Gemmata palustris: one gene and its partner. Each later gene encodes a partner of the first gene's protein in a complex. Links are inferred from orthologs where the notes say so. Each region holds a gene or a part of one and is shown in the gene's direction. Other genes may lie near its edges. The genes, in order: J8F10_RS11710 and J8F10_RS28090.

Region 1 (2,728 bases):
CGCGTGAAGGTGGACGGCGTCCGGGTCACGGAACTCGGTCTGAAGATCGACCCCACCAAGCACCAAGTGGCGGTCGACGACCAGTCGGTGAAAGCCGAGAAGCTCGTCTACTGGGCGGTGAACAAACCCGTCGGGCACCTCTGCACGAACCACGACCCCGCCGGGCGGCCGCGTGCGGTCGATTTGCTCCCGCACGTCGAACAGCGGGTTTATACCGTCGGCCGACTCGACGAGGGCAGCGACGGGCTCCTGCTGATGACCAACGACGGCGACCTCGCGATGGGGCTGACGCACCCGCGGTACGGCGTGCCGAAGACCTACTTCGTGCTCGTCGCGGGGCGCCCCACGGACGAAGACCTCCAGAAGTTGCTCGACGGCGTGTGGCTGAGCGACGGCAAGGTGCGCGCGAAGAGCGCGAAGCGGGTGAAACCGCAGGGGAACGGCACCTGGGTCCGCGTGATCCTGACCGAGGGCAAGAACCGCGAGATCCGCCGGATGCTCGCGAAACTCGGCCACAAGGTGATGCGCCTGAAGCGCGTCGCGATCGGCCCGGTGAAGCTGGACAAGCTGCCGAAGGGCAAGGCGCGCCGGATCAGCGAGGACGAACTGAAAGAGCTAAAACTGTTCGTGACGAGGTCGCAGGAAAAGGTCGCCGCCGCGCGCCTCCGGGCCACGGAGAAGAAGACCAATCCGGGCGAACGGCCGGTGTGAGCCGGCCGGTTCTGCCAAAATTGTTCGCGAAAGTCTCACCGACCGGCGCGAGCCGGTCGTTCACCAAAACACACCAGCCGGCTCACGCCGGCCGTTTACCAAAACAATGTTTCACCGCATCGCGCGCGTTCTCGAACACGTCAAACTCGCCGAGCGCACGTTCCGCGTTCGGCTCCACTGCCCCGAACTGGCCGGCGCGATTCGACCGGGGCAGTTCGTGATGCTCCGGCTGCCGAACACCACCGACCCGTTGCTCGGGCGCCCGTTCGCGCTGTACGACACCGTGCTCGATGCTGCCGGTGCGCCGGTCGCCGTCGACGTGGTGTACCTCGTTGTGGGCAAGATGACGGGCCGGCTCGTGGAAGTGCGAGAGGGGGAAGAACTCCAAGTGTGGGGACCGCTCGGGAAGCCGTTCCTGGATGTCGGTACGCCGGACCGAGTTACGCTCGTGGCGGGCGGAATCGGGCAGACGCCGTTTCTGGCTTACGCACGCGAACTACTCGGCACGCGCGGCTTCGGTGGTGACGCCCCCCGCGCTCGCACGAAGAACGTTTCGCTGTATTACGGCGTGCGGAACGCGGACCTTGCGGCCGGTGTGGACGACTTCCGTGCCGCGGGTATTGACGTTCACGTCGCGAGCGACGACGGCAGCATCGGCACGAAGGGATTCGTGACGCAATTGCTCGAATCGCACGGGGTGACGGGGCCGCTCGTGGGGTGCGGGCCGGAGCCGATGTTGCACGCGCTCGCGAAACTGGCGGCGAAGTGGAACGTGCCGTGTCAGGTGTCGCTCGAAACGCCGATGGCGTGCGGCGTGGGCATCTGTTTCAGTTGCGTGGCGAAAGTGAGAACCCCGGACGGCGACGACTACAAGCGCGTCTGCGTGGACGGCCCGTGCTTCGACGCGGCGAAGCTGGTGTGGGAGTAACGCATCGCGCGTTCTGAATCGCACGTAGGGCATGTTTCGGGAAAGCCGTGAGCCAAGCGGCCGACCGGCCCGATTACGCGCCACTCCTCAAATTGCACCAACAGCGCGCGTCCGGGTGCCCCGGTACCACGCACCACCCTTGACGCCTCACGCGATGGGGACTAGCGTGAGACGGGTTGATTCACACCAATGAAGTTCGCAACGCGGCGGTTTCACACAATGCCCGGTACGTGCGTGGTCGGTTTGCAGTGGGGGGACGAGGCGAAGGGTAAGATCGTCGATCTCCTCGGTGACGGCTTCGATATCGTGGTGCGGTACAACGGCGGCGCCAACGCCGGCCACACGGTCGTCGTCAACGGAAAGAGTTTCAAACTCTCCCTTCTCCCGACCGGAGTGATCCGGTCGAACGTCCAGTCCGTTATCGGGAACGGGGTCGTCGTATACCCGCCCCGGTTCATCGAAGAAATCGAATCGCTCGTGAAGCAGGGCGGGCTCGATGTGTCCGGCTCGCTGTTCGTGAGCGATCACGCGCACGTCATCTTCCCGTACCACATGGAAGAGGAGCGGCTGCTCGAGAGCGGCGCCGAGGGGAAGATCGGCACCACCGGCCGCGGGATCGGGCCGTGCTACCAGGACAAGGTCGGCCGCCGGTTCGCCATCCGCGTCGGTGAGTTGCTCCAGCCGGACCACCTGCGCGAGCGGCTGCGGTTCGTGGTGCCGTTCAAGAACAAGCTCATGGGCGCGCTCGCGGGCGGTACGGCGCCAAAGGTCTTCGACCCCGAAGCGGTCGCCACCGAGTACCTGACCTACGCGGAACGCCTCCGACCGTTCGTGCGCGACACCACGCGCTTCCTGCACGACGCGATCGCGGCCAACAAGCGAATCATTTTCGAGGCCGCGCAGGGCAGCTTGCTCGACGTGGACCACGGCACGTACCCCTACGTCACCAGTTCGAGCAGCCTCCCGTCCGGCATTTGGGGCGGGTCCGGCGTGCCCGCGAAGCACCTGAAGCGGATCATCGGCGTGGTGAAGGCTTACACGAGCCGCGTGGGTCAGGGGCCGTTCCCGACGGAGCTGAACGACGGTCCC
Region 2 (16,564 bases), 3.9 Mb from region 1 along the record:
TTTTGCTCGAGCAACCACGTGTACAGTTCGTCGGTGCCGTAGGCCGCGTCCCACGAGTTGTGGCCGACCTTCGGGTACTCGGTGTATTTGGGGCTCCCGCCGGCCTTTTTAATCGCCGCGATCATGTCGCGCGAGCCCTCGACCTTCACGGCCGTGTCCGCGTCCCCGTGGAAGCACCAGCACGGGAGGTCTTTGATCTTCTCGGCGGTCTTCGTGTCGCCGCGCCCGCAAATCGGCGCGATGGCCGCGAACCGATCGGGGTGCGCCATCGCGATGCTCCACGTTCCCATCCCGCCCATCGACAGCCCGCTGAGGTACTGCCGCTTCGGGTCGGTCTTGTACGCCTTCTGCACCTCGTCGAGCATCGCCAGGGCGCGCTTCGCGTTCTTGCCGTCCGCGCCCCACCCGAACCCTTCGGCTTGCGGGATCACGACAATGAACGGGAAATCTTTTTCGCGCTTTTTGATCGCCGGCCCGATGCCGACTTCGACCGGCATCTTCGTGCCCGTTTTTTCGGTCTTGGTCTCACCGGCGCCGTGCAGGAACAGGATCGTGGGGTACTCCTTCGCGCCGTCGTAGCTCTTGGGGACGAACACGACGTAGGGCGAGGTGGTGCCGTCCGCGTTCTTGAACGTTTTGTCCACGAAGCCGGTTTTCGGCTTCTCATCAGCTCGAACCGGCTGCGACGCGCCGAGCGCGCACAGCACGACCGCGGAGAGGAACAGGGAGCGCATGAAGGGACTCCGGAGAGGGGCGGTGCGGTAAAGCCTATCAAACCGCGAATGGGCCTGCCAGCACGCACCTGAAAATGCCGGCGCGCGGTCGCAACCAGAATCGCGCTCCGCGCGAACCGATCGTCTCCCCATCGCCTGACTATTTTCAACCAACCTCTTCCCCCATTGTCGATTGCGTGTACTCTCCAGCACATCACATTCTATTGATTAAACATTTTTCACATGGATTGTTCCGTTGGCCGAGTGGTGGCAGTGGGTGCTCGGGTGGCCGCCGGAAGTCGTGATTTACCGGGAGGAGTAGGGGCGCCGACCGTGACGATGCCGCGATTGGGGCATCGGAGGCAAAGATTCAAACAACGAGCGTGGTTCTACCCGGCGCCCCTCATTCCACACGCACCCCAATTACCCGGGCTCTCATCCCTCGCGCACCTGTGCCACTTGTCCTACTTGCAGGGATTGCGCCTATTTCCTGATGCGCCCCGACTAAACACCCGATTAGGAGTGTGAATATCCGTTTTCTGGGAAATCGAGCCAATGCATACTTTTGACTGGAGAAATATCCCATGAGCTCATTCCAGCAGCGAGTTGGCTCGGTGATATTCTTGGCGGCGCTGGTCAGCGTCGTGGCAACTGGCTGCAAAAGCTCACGTCAAGCCAGACGGGAATGCCCGACTCCTACCGCCCTCGGCATGCACACACGCGACATGGTCGATGCGGCCGCGCAAGCCGAGTTCAGCGCCCAAGCCGATTCCAAACAGCTCGCCGCCCGCTCGGAGACGGTGCGTAAAGCGGCTTTGGAAAAGGCCTTAAAGGAGCGCAACCCGAACACCCCGTTCCGGGAGAAGAACGTCCTCAGTTTGTCCGGGGGCGGATCGTTCGGAGCGTTCTCGGCGGGGGTTCTGTGCGGCTGGACCGCGCGCGGCGATCGGCCCGAGTTCGATGTCGTGACCGGCATCAGCACCGGCGCGCTGGCGGCGCCCTTCGCGTTCCTCGGGCCGGCCTACGACCAACAGTTGAAGGCGTTCTACACGACCCTGGAAGCAAAAGATCTCTACAAGATGAAGCCCGTGCGCGGGCTGTTCCGCGAGTCGCTCGCGGACAACACCCCGCTCGCCGAGAAGGTGGCGGAGGTGCTGTCCCCGCAGGTGATATGCGAACTGGCCCGGGAGCACCAAAAGGGTCGGCGCCTCTACATCGGCACGACCGCGGCGGAAAGCAAACAGTTCGTCGTCTGGGACATCGGGGCGATCGCCTGTCGCGGGCGCCCGCAGGACGTGAAGCTCATTCAGCAAATTCTCCTCGGATCGTCCGCCATTCCGGGCGCCTTCCCGCCGCAGCACATCGCCGTCGATGTGGACGGCCGGTGCGTGACGGAGCGGCACATCGACGGGGGCGTCTCGAAGGCCCTCTTCGTCATGCCGCCCTACGTGCCGCCGGAGGACCGCTCGAAAGACCCGAACGCGGACCTCGCGGGGACGAACGTGTATTTCGTCGTCGCCGGGAAGTTGTACGCCGACCAGGAGAAAATCAAGCCGCTGGCGCTCGCGCTGGCCAGCAAGGAAATCTCCGCGATGATCTACGCGCAAACGCGGGGCGACCTGCAGCGCTATTTCACGACCGGGATGCTGACGGGGATGAACTACTTTCTGACCTCCATCCCGCCCGAGTACCCGGCCCCGACGTCGAGCATGGCGTTCAAGATCCCGCAGCTCACGGGCATGTTCAACGAGGGGTACCGGATCACGTGTCAGGGGACCGCGTGGCGGCGCACACCGCCGGGCGTCGGCCCCGGCGAAGAGGACAACGTCCGGGCCGGGACGCGCCTGACGTATGAGGTCCGCGGCCCGGTTTCGCGGAGCGAGAAGGGGCCGACTCCCTTCGCGCCATTTCCCACTTTAAACGAAGGAATCCCCCCGGTCCCACTCGTCAAGTAGTCGCCCACGATCGGTGATGAGCCTCCTCGGGTCACGGTCACGCGAGGAGGTGCTCGGGTCGACCGGCGCCGTAGGTATCACACTAACGGTGGCGGGCTCGTTCCGGGTCCGTCTGATTGGGATGTCCGCGTGCTGGCTCGCGTGCCGCCGAGAGAGTTCGACGGTTGGGTTCCGGCCGGGATCGCGCCGGTCAACGCGGCGGACACGACCTGGCTGGAAAGCGTGCCGGTCACGATAGATTCGGCCGGAATTACGGAATGGTATCTGGAGCCCGACCGGGTGATCGGAATCGATCGCAAGCGTGTGGTCGTGGCTTACCGCAGTTGGGCGCACTGATCTTCGCTGTGGGACAGCTCCGAATCGCGCGCCCCTCACGTGCCCTCTTTTTCAGTCTTCACCGCGTCCAAGCTGCGCCATAAGTACCACGACGCGACGCTGCGGTACGGTGCCCACGGCTTCGCGAGTTTGGTCATTTTGGCCGCGTCCGGCATCTTCCGCAGGTTGAACTGGTTCTTCACCGCGACCTTGATCGCGTAGTCACCGACCGCCAGCACGTCCGCGCGCCCCAAACCGAAGAGCAGGTACATATCGACGGTCCAGGGGCCGATGCCCTTGATGACCGTCAGTTGTTCACGAACCGCGTCGTCGTCGAGGTCGGGAATGCTCGGCAGCAGGTCGGGGTGGGCCTTCACGTGGTCGATGACCGCGCGCATGGTCCGTTGTTTCGGTCCCGAGATCCCGCACGCCTTGTACTCCGCCTCGGTGAGCTTCGCCAGCTCCGCAATCGGAATCGTTGGTGCACCGCTCTCCCCTTCGGGCGTGCCGTTCAGCGCGGCGACGAGCCGGCCGTAAATTGACTTGGCCGCTTTGGTCGAGATTTGTTGTGAGATCACGCACCGCACGAGCAACGTGAACGGGTCGTCGCCGTTGGGGGTGAGCGTACACGGCCCGACGCGGTCAATGATCCGCTTCATGACCGGGCAATTGCCGGAAAGGTGCTTGCGCACCTTTTTGTAATATGTTGTGGACATGCGGATAGTGTAACGCCGAATTCGCAAGAAGCGAGAGCGATTCAGCGGGCGACCTGGCGCGGGCCGTCGTAGCAAATGGCGCGGTGGCGCTCGACCACGAAATCCCAGTCGAGTCGGTGCGGCGGTTCGAGGTAGTTGCGCCACGCGACCGCCATTTGGCGCGCGGCCTCGTCGAACGGTACCCCGCCGAATCCGGTGCCCATCGCGGGGAACGCGACCGTTTCGATTCGGTGCGCGTTCGTTGTGTTGTGGGCCTGAACCGCGAGCAGCGCGGCCCAGGTCGCGCAGTACACTTTGTCCGTCCCGTCAATGTTGCCGGGGACGCGCATCGTCGGCGCGTGAACCAGAAACGGGATCGCGGAGCTGCCGGTTCCCAACACGAACGCGGTGCCGATCGGTTGCTCGCCGAAGTAGTCGTTCATGATGCGGTGCTGGACGCGCGCCATCAGTTCTTCGCCGAAGGCCCCGACCACGGCCGCATCAATGCCCGCGGTCATGATGCCGAACGCATTTCCCGCGGTGACGAAGCAGTCGTGTGGTTCCAGGTCTTCAAAACGGCCCCGAACGACGCGAACGCCGCGCAGCCCGGCGAACCGGCGCCGGAACGCCGCACACATCGCCTCATCGGGGTGAACGAGCCACACGTTTTCGATCATCGCGAAGGGCTCCTCCCGTTGCCATCAATTGAGTTTACTTTTGAGTTTCATTAGCGCGCGAACGGCCGCGAACAGCGCGATCACCCCGACCACGCCGAAGTAGATCCACACCGCGCCCATTGAGAACGGCAGCGCCGGGGCCGGCGGAGGAGGAGCACTATCGGGCTGTGCGAAGAGCGGATCTTCGGGCGCGGCCCCCTTCGCGTCCGCGGCCTTCGTCACCGCTTCGCGGTGCTGCATCAGCACCTTGCGGTTACTGTAAGTGAACGTCCCCACGCACTCGTCCATGATCTTCCGCGCGGCGGCGAATTCCCCCTTCGCCGCGTACAGTTCACCGAGCAGCCAGTAGAGGCGCGGGTCGTGCGGGAACCACAGCACGAGCTGTTGCACGGTCGCGAGCGCATCGGGCGGGAGTTTCGCCCGCTCCCCCGGCACCAGCGCGCCGTCGACCGTGTCCGCGAAGTTCACGGGGAAGATCGCGTCCGGCAGTTCGTTTTCCGGCGCGGGTTTGGCGCCCCTCGCTTCGTTCATTCGGAGCCGCACCAACTTCAGTAACGGTCCGGTGTTCAGCTTGAGTTGCCACGCGAGCTCTTGGGGCTTGAGGCCGGGAACCTCCTTCGGTGGGCGCTCCTCGTTCGCGATATCGAGGAACTGAAACGCGCGGTCCCAGTTCCCCTGCGCGGCCTCGATGTGTGCGTGCGTGATGTTCGGCAGAAATCCTCTGCGCTGGTCCCTTAGCGCGCCGGTGGCCTCGGCCGGTTGACCGAACCGGAGCAGGTCAACCGCCAGTGCGACGCTATCCAGTTCCGACCGGCCGCGGAGCGCCGACCGTTTGTCGATGCGATCCTTGACCGTACCGCGGTCGGTCCTGATTTTCTTCGCCGGGTCTCTTGGATCGGAATTGTCGAGCGGCCACTTCGGGTTGCTCGCGTTCAGTAACACGAGGCGCCGGCGCCCGAATTCTTCAAAGGAAAGCGCTTCGGGTGCGCCCTTTTCGCTCACCGGGATCGCCATCGGGTCGTCCGGGTGGTGCAGCGACGCCCGCCCCTCGGATAAAGCCAGAAGGCCCACGACGAGGGCAGCGAGAGCGACCGTACCGTGACGAACCACAAGCGTCCCTCCTCGTCATCGCGGCGCAGAGCGGAACCGTGTACCAGAGCTAATTGTAATCCGGCGCTAACGGGTTAACTTCCCCATGCTGGGAATCGATTTGCGCATTCGCGCATTCTGTACTAAGTGATTCCACCGCAGTGAGAACGCTCGCGGTACAGTCCGCTCCGCCGGTCGTGTTCACCCAAACGGCCCAGAGTGTCCAAAATAGTCCCCACGGAACGCCCCACGGCCCGAGCAAAAGCGCGAGAGTGCTGTACCACAACCCCCATAAGTAACGCTGTTGCCAGGATTTAGTGAGATAGACTTCGGATTGCCGACGCACGGTCACGAACAAAAGTGAGAAGCAATACTCGAAGCGCACGCACCGGGCACCATTGGCCACGCGGGTGCGCAGTTCTTCAGCAAATAAAGGCCGGGAACCACGCAGGTTCAGGAGTTGCGATTTGGAAACATATTTCTGGACTGCGGTTTGCATCTAAATTCCGTAACCTAAAAGATACGCCTCTAGCGCGGCCTGTTAAGAATACGAATCAAGCACTCTTGCTTGACCTTTAGGCAACGCGAGGAAGTAATCAGGGCAGATGAGCACAAACCCTATGTCGTTACTTGAGCTTGTTACACAGCGGGTGGCCGATCGGACGAGCCGCCGGGTGCAGAACCTCGAAGTCGAAATCGCTACGGGCGGTGAGCGCGTGGTGCTTCGCGGTCGGGCCAATTCGTACCACGTGAAGCAACTCGCTCAACAGGGCGCACGCGAAGCCCTCCCGAACGCCCGCCTCGAAAACGCCATCATCGTTGATTAATGCTTTTGGCACCCGGCCGGCGTAAGCCGGCCGGTGGGACACGCAGTCAGAGGCCGATCACACCGGCTGCTCGTTCGCTTCATGCACGCACGTCACGGTCGTGCTGATGCCGCCACGCGGCGTCCACACCGACACCACTTTGCACCGCACCGGCTTACACGCGGCCACGAAATCATCGAGCAGCCGGTTCGTCACCTGTTCGTAGAAGATCCCCTGATTGCGGAACCGCTGCAGGTAAAGCTTCAGCGACTTCAACTCGACGCACGTTTCACCCGGCGTGTACGTGAACGTGATCGTGCCGAAGTCCGGCTGGCCGGTCTTCGGGCACACGCTCGTGAACTCCGGGCATACGATCTCGATCGCAAACTCCCGCCCCGGGCGCGGGTTCGGGAACGTTTCCAACTGCTCGATGGCCGGGGTTTCGGTCAGTTCCATTGTGGTGCGTCTCGTAGGGTACCTATCTTGATAGATGAAGCGCGCGGGCGGTTCCACCTCGTTTCGTCGCAACGTCAGCGCCCGCGCTTCCAGAAGAACCGCGGGCGGGCGATTACCAACTCGATCGGGAGTGCGTGTTGTGAAAGCGGTCGTGCTTCTCAGCGGCGGATTGGACAGCACCACGGCGCTCGCGGTCGCGCGGAACCAGGGCTTTGAGTGTTACACGCTGGCCGTCGATTACGGGCAGCGGCACCGCGTCGAACTCGTGCGCGCCGCGACCGTGGCTACCGCGCTCGGTGCGGTCGATCACCGCGTCGTGAAGCTCGACCTCCGGCAAATCGGCGGGTCCGCGCTCACGGCGGACATCGCGGTGCCGAAGGACCGCTCCGCGGACGATATGACCCACGGCGTTCCGGTGACGTATGTCCCGGCGCGCAACACGATCTTACTCGGTTTGGCGCTCGGGTTGGCGGAAGTGGTCGGCGCGTTCGACATCTTCATCGGCGCTAACGTCCTGGATTACAGTGGTTACCCCGACTGCCGGCCCGAGTTCCTGAGCGCGTTCGAGGGCCTCGCGAACCTCGCGACGAAAGCCGGTACCGAGGGCACGGGGAAGTTCCGCGTTCACTCGCCGCTGCTCAAGATGACGAAAGCGGAGATCATTCGCGAAGGGACCAAACTTGGTGTGGATTACGCGCAGACGTTGAGTTGCTACGATCCCGACGCGACGGGCCGGGCGTGCGGCCGGTGCGACTCGTGCTCGCTGCGCAAGAAGGGCTTCGCCGAAGCCGGTCAACCGGACCCGACGCAGTACCAGTGAGGAGCTTCCGGCGAACGGCCGGCGTGAGCCGGCTGGTGAAAGCTCCCAAGTGTAGCCCGAGCCAGTTCCACCCTGAAAGGCGCTCCCGCCCGAACTCGACCCGTTCGCTGGTGAAAGCTCCCAAGTGTAGCCCGAGCCAGTTCCACCAGCCGGCTCACGCCGGCCGTTCGCCCCTTGTTGCAACCGCACACCAAAGCAATTGAAATGTGTGCGCCAAGACTGTGCCCGGCGCCTCTCACTCTTCGCCGCTCTCTTTGTCCTTGTCTTTCTTGCCCTTCCCGAAGCCGCCCTTCCCATTTTTGCCGAACTTGTCCTTGAATTCCTTGAGTTTCTCCGGGTCGATCTTGCTCTTGTCGAACCCGCCTTTGCCGAACTTCTCCTTGAGGGCCTTCAGCTTTTCGGGGTCGATCTTGCTCTTATCGAAGCCGCCCTTACCGAACTTTCCACCGGGGCCGCCCTTGCCTTCGCCCTTCTTATCGCCCTCCCCCTCGCCGGCGGCGCGCGGGGCCGGGGCCTCTTCACCCGCGGTAACGGTGTGAGCGTACAGCGTAATTGTGCAGGCCAGTGCGAACAGCCCGGCTGCGAGCAGCTTGCGAGACATGGGCACCTCTTGGGATTGGAACCGAAAATGTGATCCGTAGTCTCGTAAACACTGCCGTGCGGACAGAGTTACGCGCAACAAACTAATAAAATGCCGGAAGTCGTTTGTGGGGCCGAACCGGGAGACCGTCGTTAATGATTGACCTGTCCTGCACGCTCGGGCGGCTCCAGCTCCGCAACCCGGTCCTCGTGGCGAGCGGCACGTTCGGCTACGCGAAGGAAATGGCGCCGTTCGTCGATTTCGCGAAGCTCGGCGGGGTCGTTCCCAAAACCGTGACGCACGCGCCCCGCGCCGGTAATCGCCCGCCGCGCACGGTGGAGACCGCGTCCGGCATGCTGAACGCGATCGGTTTGGATAACGACGGCCTCGAACACTTCCTCACGCACCACCTCCCTTACCTCCGCACGCTCCCGACGGCGATCGTCGGCAACATCGCGGGGAAGAGCGAGGAAGAGTTCGTCGCGATGGCGGCGCGCGTGCATCAGTCGCGCGAAGGATTGAGCGCGCTGGAACTGAACCTGTCGTGTCCCAACGTGAGCGGCGGGACGGATTTCGCCATCGATCCCAAGCTGACGAAAGATATCGTCCGCCGGTGCCGGGACGTGTGCCCGGACCTGCCACTCATCGCGAAGCTCACGCCGAACGTGACCGACATCACCGTCATCGCAAAGGCCGCAGCCGACGGCGGCGCGGACGCGGTGAGCGCGGTCAACACCTTTGTGGGCATGGCAGTCGATTGGCGGAAACGGGCGCCGATCCTCGGTAACATCACGGGCGGACTGAGCGGCCCCGCGATCAAACCGTTAGCCCTGCGCGCGGTGTGGCGAATCGCACAATTGAAGGCGATTCCGGTGATCGCAGTGGGCGGGATCGCGACCCTTAACGATGTGATGGACTTTCTCGTGGTCGGGGCGACCGCGGTCCAGATCGGCACCGCGAACTTCTACGACCCGACCGCGAGTGTCAAGATCGTGGACGCCCTCCCGAGTGCGATCGAATCACTCGGGGCGAGCCGCGTGCGCGAAATCACCGGCACGCTGAAGACGTAGACGCCACTTGTGCCCCGCAACCATTTAAGTGCGAGCGGCGCTCGATTCGTCGCGTTTCCTTGTAGCGAGCCGCGACTGCAAGGGAGTGGGCGGCGCTCCCGTTTGTCGTCACGGTTCAACGCACGGGAAGCCCCGCCCCTTTGCTCGTTCGGTTGCTGACTAGGCCGCGCGGGAGCGGTCATACGGGAACACTTCGGCGTTGTTCTCGTCGGGGGCGGCCCACGGTAACTCGCTCTCGTGCGGTTCGGGCGGTTCCGGCAGGTCCGCTTCGAGGAGCAGGCTGGCCATGCGCTCGACCTCGTCGCGGAGCGCGGTCAGTTCCTCCGGCACCGCTCGGGTCGGCGGGCCGTCGTAAATCGCGAGCGCGAACGGGATTACCGGGGGAATCGTGTCCGAATCACCGCCGGCGCCCGCCTCCCGTGCGATCAGGGTCTCTTCGCGCCGGACGAGATCCGCTTCGAGCTGCTCGCGCTCCGTGTGCCAGCGCATCTCGAACGCGACGAGCTTCGACTGCCACGCTTCGAGCCGCAACCGGAACTGCCACAAATCGTAGGCGTCCTCGCGCCGCCGACCGTCCGCGCGGCTGATGCGCTGGTCGCGGGCGTTGAGTTCGGCCTCGCGCTGCCGGAGCGTGTGCGCGAGTTGCTCCATTTCCAGAACGGTCTCGCGCTCGGCGGCCTGCCACCCGGCGCGGGCCGCGGCGAGTTGCGCGAACTGCTCCGCGAGCACCCGGCGCTGGTCCCCCATCCCGGCCTTGTCGCGCGCCAGGCTCGCGAACAGCCCCGTGACCGTGGCCCGCTCCACGTTCAACCGCTCTTCCTTCTTCGCGAGCTCGTTGGCCCACTGCGTCAGGTCGCGGTCGGTGGAGCGGTCGAGTGCGACTTGGAGTTCGGCCGGCGGTTCCGCTTCCGCCGCGACCAGCGCGAGGGTGTCGGCCCGCAGTTGTTCGCGCTGGTGCTCGAGTTCGTCCACCGCCTGGCGCGCGTTGCGCACGCGCATTTCGAGCGCGGCGGCTTCCTCGCGCAGCACCGTAACTTCGCACTGGAGCTTGATTTTCGCTTCGGTTTCGCCCCGCTCGCGGGCATCGAGCGCTGCGGCCCGGGCGTCGAGCGCTGTGGCCTGTTCCGCCTGGAACCGGCTCGCTTCGTCCCATTCTTCTATGGAGCGCTTCTGGCGGGCGGCGAGATCGGCCCAGGCGTCGCGCACCCGGTCGCGGTCGGCCGCGATCGTGCCGTTGAACACCGATTGTGTTTCGTTGAAGCGCGCGACCCGGGCCTCGAGCGCCTGGCGATCGGTTTCCAGTTGCGCGCGGGCGGTATCGAGTGTGTGCTGGACGCGCCGGGCCAGGCGCGCGGCAAGCTTGCGGGCGCGGCTCCGTTCGCGGTTCGCGGTGCGTTGCGCGGCACGGGCTTCCGCCAACAAGCGGTCCGCCTCCGCCCGGTCCAACGCAAGTCGAACCCGCTCGTCGTTAATGTTTGCCATTGTTCGCGCCCCGCTCCGACGGAAGAACCCGCAAACTTTATCGGCGCGCGGGGGGGGCGATCTTCATGAAGAGATGGGCTGAAGGGCGAAGCGAGCAAAGCGGTGGCCGAGTCGCTCCGTGCGCTCGATCACCGCTTCGCCCTTCAACCCGTTCCCGTCGGACGCGGCTCGAAAAATTAGGCGTACTGGTTAATCAGCTTCGACAGCTCGTCGGGGGACAGGACGCCGCTCTCCGTGTGAACGGGGGTGTCGCTACCCTTGAAGAACAGGATGCGGGGGATCGTCATCACGTCGTACTTGACGGCGAGATTGGGGTTCTCGTCCACGTTCAGTTTGCCCACCTTCACCTTGCCGGCGAACTGGTCGGCAACGGCGTCGATGGTGGAAGCGAGTCGGCGGCACGGGCCGCACCACGGCGCCCAGAAGTCGGCAACGATCAGCGTGCCGCTGGTGACGTACTCGCTCCAGTTTCCTTCGGTCAGTTCAACAACGTTAGGGCTGGCCATTTTGAGAGTCCTCGGGAGATATGGGTTAGATGGTCCGATACCTGCGAGCGGTTCGTGAACCATTCTACTCGTCCACACGGGAGATTGTACCACAGCAAAGTCGTGCCCTTACGCCCCGAGCGAACGCGCCGGGCGTCGGAAAACCGGAACGGGGGCAGTTGGTTCTTGTCTTTTTCGGCCCCCGATCGCCCCGATACCGGCGCACGCACGTTGCCGCTCGCCCGTGCCGCTCCTAAAAATGGTGTGTCCTCGGCGGCGCCGACTTCCAGACGTGGCCCTATCGTCTAGTGGCCTAGGACACTGCCCTTTCAAGGCAGGAACTGGGGTTCGAATCCCCATAGGGTCACTCTTTCCAGCGCGGGGCGCGGAGTTCGGATCGCGGAACGGAGACTCGGTCTTCGTTCCGAACTCCGCATTCCGCGCCCCGCGTTCCATTTCCTGGAATATCGATGAACAGCATCCCGTGGTGGGGCTACGTCATTCTCGCTGGGTTGGCGTGGGGCACCTACGTGCCCATCATCTTCTTCGGTGGGCAGATGCTCAGCCCGCTCAACGCGCAGGGGAACGCGATCGGCGTCGGCGGGCGGCTGGCGTCCATTCTGTCGGTCGGCGTGGCGTACATGGTGATGGCCGTGGTCATCCCGGTCGTACTCATGGCGACCCGCGACGACGCCCAAGCGAGCTGGCGCGCGGTGGGGCTCGTGTTCAGCGGGCTCGCGGGCGTGGCCGGTGCGGTCGGCGCGATCTGCGTGATTTTCGCCAGCAAAGCGGCGGTCGATCAGGCGAAGATCGAGGGCGTGAACCCCGCGACGTACCGCATGTACATCGCACCACTCATCTTCTGCCTCGCCCCGCTCATCAACACGGTGCTCAGCTCCGTGTGGCACCCGAACGCGAAGACCGGCGAGTGGAGCAACTTCCACTTCGATATGCCGGGCTGGAAACTGTGGGCCGGGATCGTGCTCGTCGCGGTCGGTACGTTCTTGGTACTGATGTCGAAGGAAGAAGCCGAAGCCTCGAAAGGGAAGCCGACGACCCCGGCGCCCGCGGTCCCGACCGATGGCCCCAACCCCGCGCCGGCGCAACCATGAGTCCCGAAGAAGCCGTCGCCCGGCTGAACACGGTCCTCGCGCACGCCTGGATGATCCGCACGTTCCTCAAGCACGCGGACGAGATCCAGGACAACGAGGACATGCTCGACGTCCCGCGAACTCTCTACGACAGCATTCGAGCCGTCGAGCCGGCGCTCCAGCGGGGCGATTTCGGCGACTTCCTTCGTCGGTTAAAGGGGAAGTTGCCCAAACTCCGCCGCGTCGCGGAGCACTTCCGCGATCACTTCAAAGAATTCTCCCCGCACACCAACTTCGAGATGGCCTCCGCGAGCTTACTGGGCGTGGTGAAGCACCTGGACGAGATTTTCGCCGCGGTGAACTGGGACGAAGTCTCCGCGCTCATCAAGTCGAATCAAAGCAAACGAGCCGCCGACAGCCCGGAAAAGAACGATCCGCTCGACGACATCGAAATTCCCGAAGTGTGAACCCCGACAGCGACCGGTGGTGTCTTGAGTGTGGTCCGCTCGCTCCGCGAGCGGGGCTTCGCCCCACCCGAGTTAGTGCGTACTCGATTGCGCTCGTGGGTCCAACCGCTCGCGGAGCGAGCGGACCACACTCAAGACACCACCGGTCGCGGCTCACTCGACGCGAAAAACAAACACGGGCGGCCAAAGGCCGCCCGTGTCGCTGTGTTTGCAGTTCGATCGACTTAGCCTTCCGGCGTAATCAGCTTACCGATGATGTCACCGACCACTTTCCCGGAGAGGGTAACGCTGGTCTTCTTCACATCGGACTTGACCGTTTTGAGGATCTCGCCGAGCGGCTTGGCCTTCGGCTCGAACGCGACCAGCGCCGGGACGAACCCGCCGATGTCCTTGACGAGCTTCGCGACCGCGTCACCCATGTCGGCGGCCGAATCCTCGTCCTTCATCCCGAAGGTGACTTCCAGGTTGATGTCCGCGGTGACCCGGATGACGAGGCTGAGTGTGTTGGTCTTCGGGAGCGACTTCTCGATCCCGGACAGGTCGATCGGCGACTGCGGTGGGAACTTCACGGCGTCGAACTTACCCTTCACCAGCGACGTGGCGAACAGCGACGCCTTCTCATCCAGTTGCTTGATGAGGTCCGTGAGTTCGGCCTTGATCGGGGCCTTCTTCTTGTCCTCGGACTGCTTCAGCGCGGTGGCGATGAGCTTCTTGTCCGTGCCGGCGATGACGGTGGTGTCGTTCACCACGGTACCGTAGACCGGGTTGCCCTGGTCCGGTTGGTACTTGAACATCGTGGCGGTGCCGTCCTTCACCATGCTGAACTTGTCGCCGTCCTTCTTGGTGACGGCTTCGGCGGCCTTGAACAGCTTGTCGGGATCGAAGGTGCCGTGAACGATCACGAGCGCCTTGGTGTCGTCCGGGGTCGAACCGGACATCCCGAGCCACACCTTGTCGACGTCCTTCATCGGGTCCAGGCCCATGTCTTCCAGGAACTTCTTGGCGTCCTGGCCGGCAAGGGCCTGCTTGATCTGGTCGAGAGCGTATTTCTTAACGATATCGGATTCGAGGATCTGCTTGAAATTGATGTAGGCGACGGTGTCCGCTTCGGCCGGGAGGAGCTTGTCCGGTTCGGCGGCGCGGGCAACCGGGGCGGCCAGAGTCGCGGCGAAAACGGCCGCCAAACCCAGGCGAGAGAAACGCATCATGAGTTTTGATCCTTTCCGAGATGAATCGGCCTGGCGGTTTTGCTAGAGGGCCGATTCGGACGTCGGTCACGCGTATTCTACCCACCCAGACGCCGACCGGTTTCGCGGATTTCAGAATCGCCCGCTGCCCCGAGAATTTGGGCGAGATGGGGGAAGAAGTACGGCCCGCGTGATCTACTTATGATCGCTCGCGCGCGGTGGCGGCGAGATACGCCGTTCGGATGCCCGCGGTAGCCTCACGAAACGCTCCGAGGAAGTCCGAAGAGGCCACGAACCCGAGTCGGTACGCGAGTTTCGCCTGATCGTCGGCCGCTTCGGGGATCTCCGTCAGTGGCCGGTCGGTCACGATCCGCAAGCGCGCTTCGACGAGGCGCAGAAACGAGTAGCCGTCGCGCAGCGCGGTCGCATCGTTCGCGGGGAGTAGGCCGGCCGCGGCCAGTGCGTCGAGCGCGTCCCACACGTTCGGCTTCAGGACGTCCGGGTGCTTGCGCCCGTACTTCAATTGGAGCAACTGCACCGCGAACTCCACGTCCGTTAACCCGCCCGGTCCGCGCTTCAGGCTCCACTGGCTGGCGGTCGCTTCGAGCTTCTGGCGCATCGCCCGCACCTCGTCCACCACCTCCGGGTGCCACGCGGGACCGAGCATCGCGGTACGGACCGCGGCCGTCACTTCGTCCGCGAACCGGGCCTCTCCGCGAACGACCCGCGCGCGGGCGAGCGCTTGCCGCTCCCAGAGCTGACACGTCGAACTCGCGAAGTACCGGCGGAACTCCGAGAGCGGCAGCACGAGGCTCCCGGACTTGCCCGTCGGCCGCAGCCGCATGTCCACCTCGTAAAGCCGGCCCATCGGCCCCATCCGGCTCGCGGTCTTGATGACGCGCTGCGCCAGTTCGGTGAAATACAACCGATTCGCCTCACCGCGCGACGTCGTGCCGTCGGCTTCGTACACGAGCAGCAGGTCGAGGTCGCTGTGGTAACTGATCTCGCGGCCGCCGAGTTTGCCGAGGCCGAGAAGGACGTAGGGACATTCTGGGCGAACGGCCGGTGTCAGCCGGCCGGTGAAAACGTCCTCCAACGGTTGAGGGCCGTCGCGCGCTTCAATGATCGGATCGCCGAACTTCGCACGAACGGAAGGCTCGACCAGTTCCACGACCTGGTTCAGAATCGTGTCGGCCACGTCGGAAAGGGCCGCGGTGGTGACGCGCACGTCCGCCTTGCCGAGCAGGTCGCCCACACCGATGCGCAGGAACTCTTTGTCCTGAAAGCTGTGCAGAATCGGGTCCGGATCGGTTGCCCCTCGGAGGAGTTCCGTTAACTCGGCGTGAAGCTCGTCGGCCGTGCGCGGTTGATTGAGTACGAGCGAATCGAGCAGTTCGTCCACCATACCCGGGTTGTTGATGAGCAACCCCGACAGGTACGGGCTCCCGGCACACAGTTCGACGTACAACTTCAGGCTGGGCGGGCTGATGCTGAACAGCTCCCACAGCACGGCCTTCGCGCCGAGTGACGCGCTGACGCGCTCCAGGTCGGTGAGGGCCGCGTCCGGATCGGGACTGGCGGCCACGGCGCGCAAGAGCGGCGGGGCGATACTCGCGAGGAAGTGCCGGCACCGGCGCGCGGACAGGAACGGCACGCTCTCCCGTGCCAGCGCGGACAGGTTGGCGAACGCCTTCGGCACGTCGCGGAACGGGTAGCGCCCGAGCACCGCGCGCACGGTCTCTGCGTCCGGGTCCGGGTCGAGAATCAGGTCGGCTTCCGGCTCCGAGTGCCCGTCTTCTCCCTGAAACGACTGGTGCAGCAAGTGGTTCAGGATGGTGCGATCGATCGACGTCTTGTCCTGCAGGTCTTTCAGGAACCGGTCGAGTGGATCGACCAACAGGTCGCGCGTGTCGAGCGGCGGCGGGTCGGACTCGTCGAGCGGCGAGCGGCGCTGCGCGGAGAGCGCGGAACTCGGAGCGCGGAGCGCGGAACTGGAAGCGCCGCCCTCGGGACCGAGTTCCCCGCCCTCGGGAGGGGCGTGCGGTGGCTCGTCTTCGTTCCGCGCTCCGCGCTCCGCGTTCCGTGCTATCGCGTACCCCATGCGCCGCGCGAGTTTCCGCAGCTCGTCCCCTTCGGCGGGCAGTTTGTGCGTCTGGAGGTCAAACAGCAGTTGCAGCCGGTGCTCGGTCTTGCGCAGGAACCGGTAGGCGTCCGCGAGGATGTACGTCTCCTGCGAACTCAGGCACCCGGCGATTTCCAGCGCTTCGAGCGCGAGGAGCGTGTTCCGCTGGCGCACGGCCGGGAGGTCGCCGCCGTTGAGCAACTGAAGGAACTGGACCGTGTACTCGATGTCGCGGATGCCGCCGCGCCCGGTCTTCACGTCGCGCGGGAGGTCCGTGTTGTCCGATTGCGCGCGCTGGGCCTTCGCTTCCATCTGGCGCTTGAGCGCCTTCACCTCGTTGATCTCGGAAAAGCTGAAATACTTGCGGTACACGAACGGCTCGACGGCCGAGAGGAAGTCGCGCGCGAGCGCCGGGTCGCCGCCCACGTGCCGCAGCTTGATGAGCGCCTGGCGCTCCCACGTGCGGCCCATCGTGTCGTAGTAGCTGAGCGTGCTCGCCAGGCTCCGGGCGAGTGACCCGCGGTTCCCCTCCGGCCGGAGGCGCAGGTCCACCC

What was found.
Region 2: the proteins of J8F10_RS11710 (region 1) and J8F10_RS28090 are in contact, whole or in part, in a crystal structure (PDB 5UE9), measured with the Lactococcus lactis proteins. The link is inferred for Gemmata palustris from one-to-one orthologs. Residues at the interface, in WP_023189152.1 of Lactococcus lactis: Leu4, Gln5, Ala47, Ser48, Met49, Leu50, Leu51, Arg52, Arg53, Met95, Leu98, Arg223, Met224, Ala225, Cys226, Ile228, Gly229, Ala230, Cys231, Tyr232, Ala233, Val235, Glu236, His237, Asn243, His244, Ala245, Lys247, Glu250; in WP_025017116.1 of Lactococcus lactis: Gly25, Phe27, Phe29, Glu32, Tyr33, Lys35, Tyr36, Lys48, Phe56, Thr60, Pro61, Arg62, Val63, Ala64, Glu65, Thr66, Ala67, Ser68, Gly69, Met70, Ile74, Gln77, Pro223, Glu251, Phe274, Ala275, Pro277, Phe278.

The regions. Positions count from the first base shown.
Region 1 is NZ_JAGKQQ010000001.1:2,877,207-2,879,934, reverse strand. It holds J8F10_RS11710 (dihydroorotate dehydrogenase electron transfer subunit), read left to right. Parts: upstream 1-817; coding sequence 818-1,639; downstream 1,640-2,728. Other genes in the region: J8F10_RS11705 (adenylosuccinate synthase), read left to right, coding at 1,859-2,728; J8F10_RS11715 (pseudouridine synthase), read left to right, coding at 1-711.
Region 2 is NZ_JAGKQQ010000001.1:6,742,785-6,759,348, reverse strand. What follows is about bases 7,414-10,218. They hold J8F10_RS28090 (dihydroorotate dehydrogenase), read left to right. Parts: upstream 7,414-8,261; coding sequence 8,262-9,176; downstream 9,177-10,218. Other genes in these bases: J8F10_RS28085 (hypothetical protein), read right to left, coding at 9,336-10,218; J8F10_RS28095 (hypothetical protein), read right to left, coding at 7,762-8,127; queC (7-cyano-7-deazaguanine synthase QueC), read left to right, coding at 7,414-7,526. In the rest of the region: J8F10_RS28140 (carboxylesterase family protein), read right to left, coding at 1-734; J8F10_RS28135 (patatin-like phospholipase family protein), read left to right, coding at 1,424-2,668; J8F10_RS28130 (hypothetical protein), read left to right, coding at 2,798-3,004; J8F10_RS28125 (DNA-3-methyladenine glycosylase family protein), read right to left, coding at 3,040-3,699; J8F10_RS28120 (macro domain-containing protein), read right to left, coding at 3,741-4,355; J8F10_RS28115 (tetratricopeptide repeat protein), read right to left, coding at 4,380-5,465; J8F10_RS28110 (hypothetical protein), read left to right, coding at 6,065-6,271; queF (preQ(1) synthase), read right to left, coding at 6,329-6,706; more of queC, read left to right, coding at 6,837-7,413; more of J8F10_RS28085, read right to left, coding at 10,219-10,658; J8F10_RS28080 (thioredoxin family protein), read right to left, coding at 10,835-11,164; J8F10_RS28070 (hypothetical protein), read left to right, coding at 11,614-12,255; J8F10_RS28065 (hypothetical protein), read left to right, coding at 12,252-12,701; J8F10_RS28060 (hypothetical protein), read right to left, coding at 12,926-13,909; glnE (bifunctional [glutamate--ammonia ligase]-adenylyl-L-tyrosine phosphorylase/[glutamate--ammonia-ligase] adenylyltransferase), read right to left, coding at 14,088-16,564.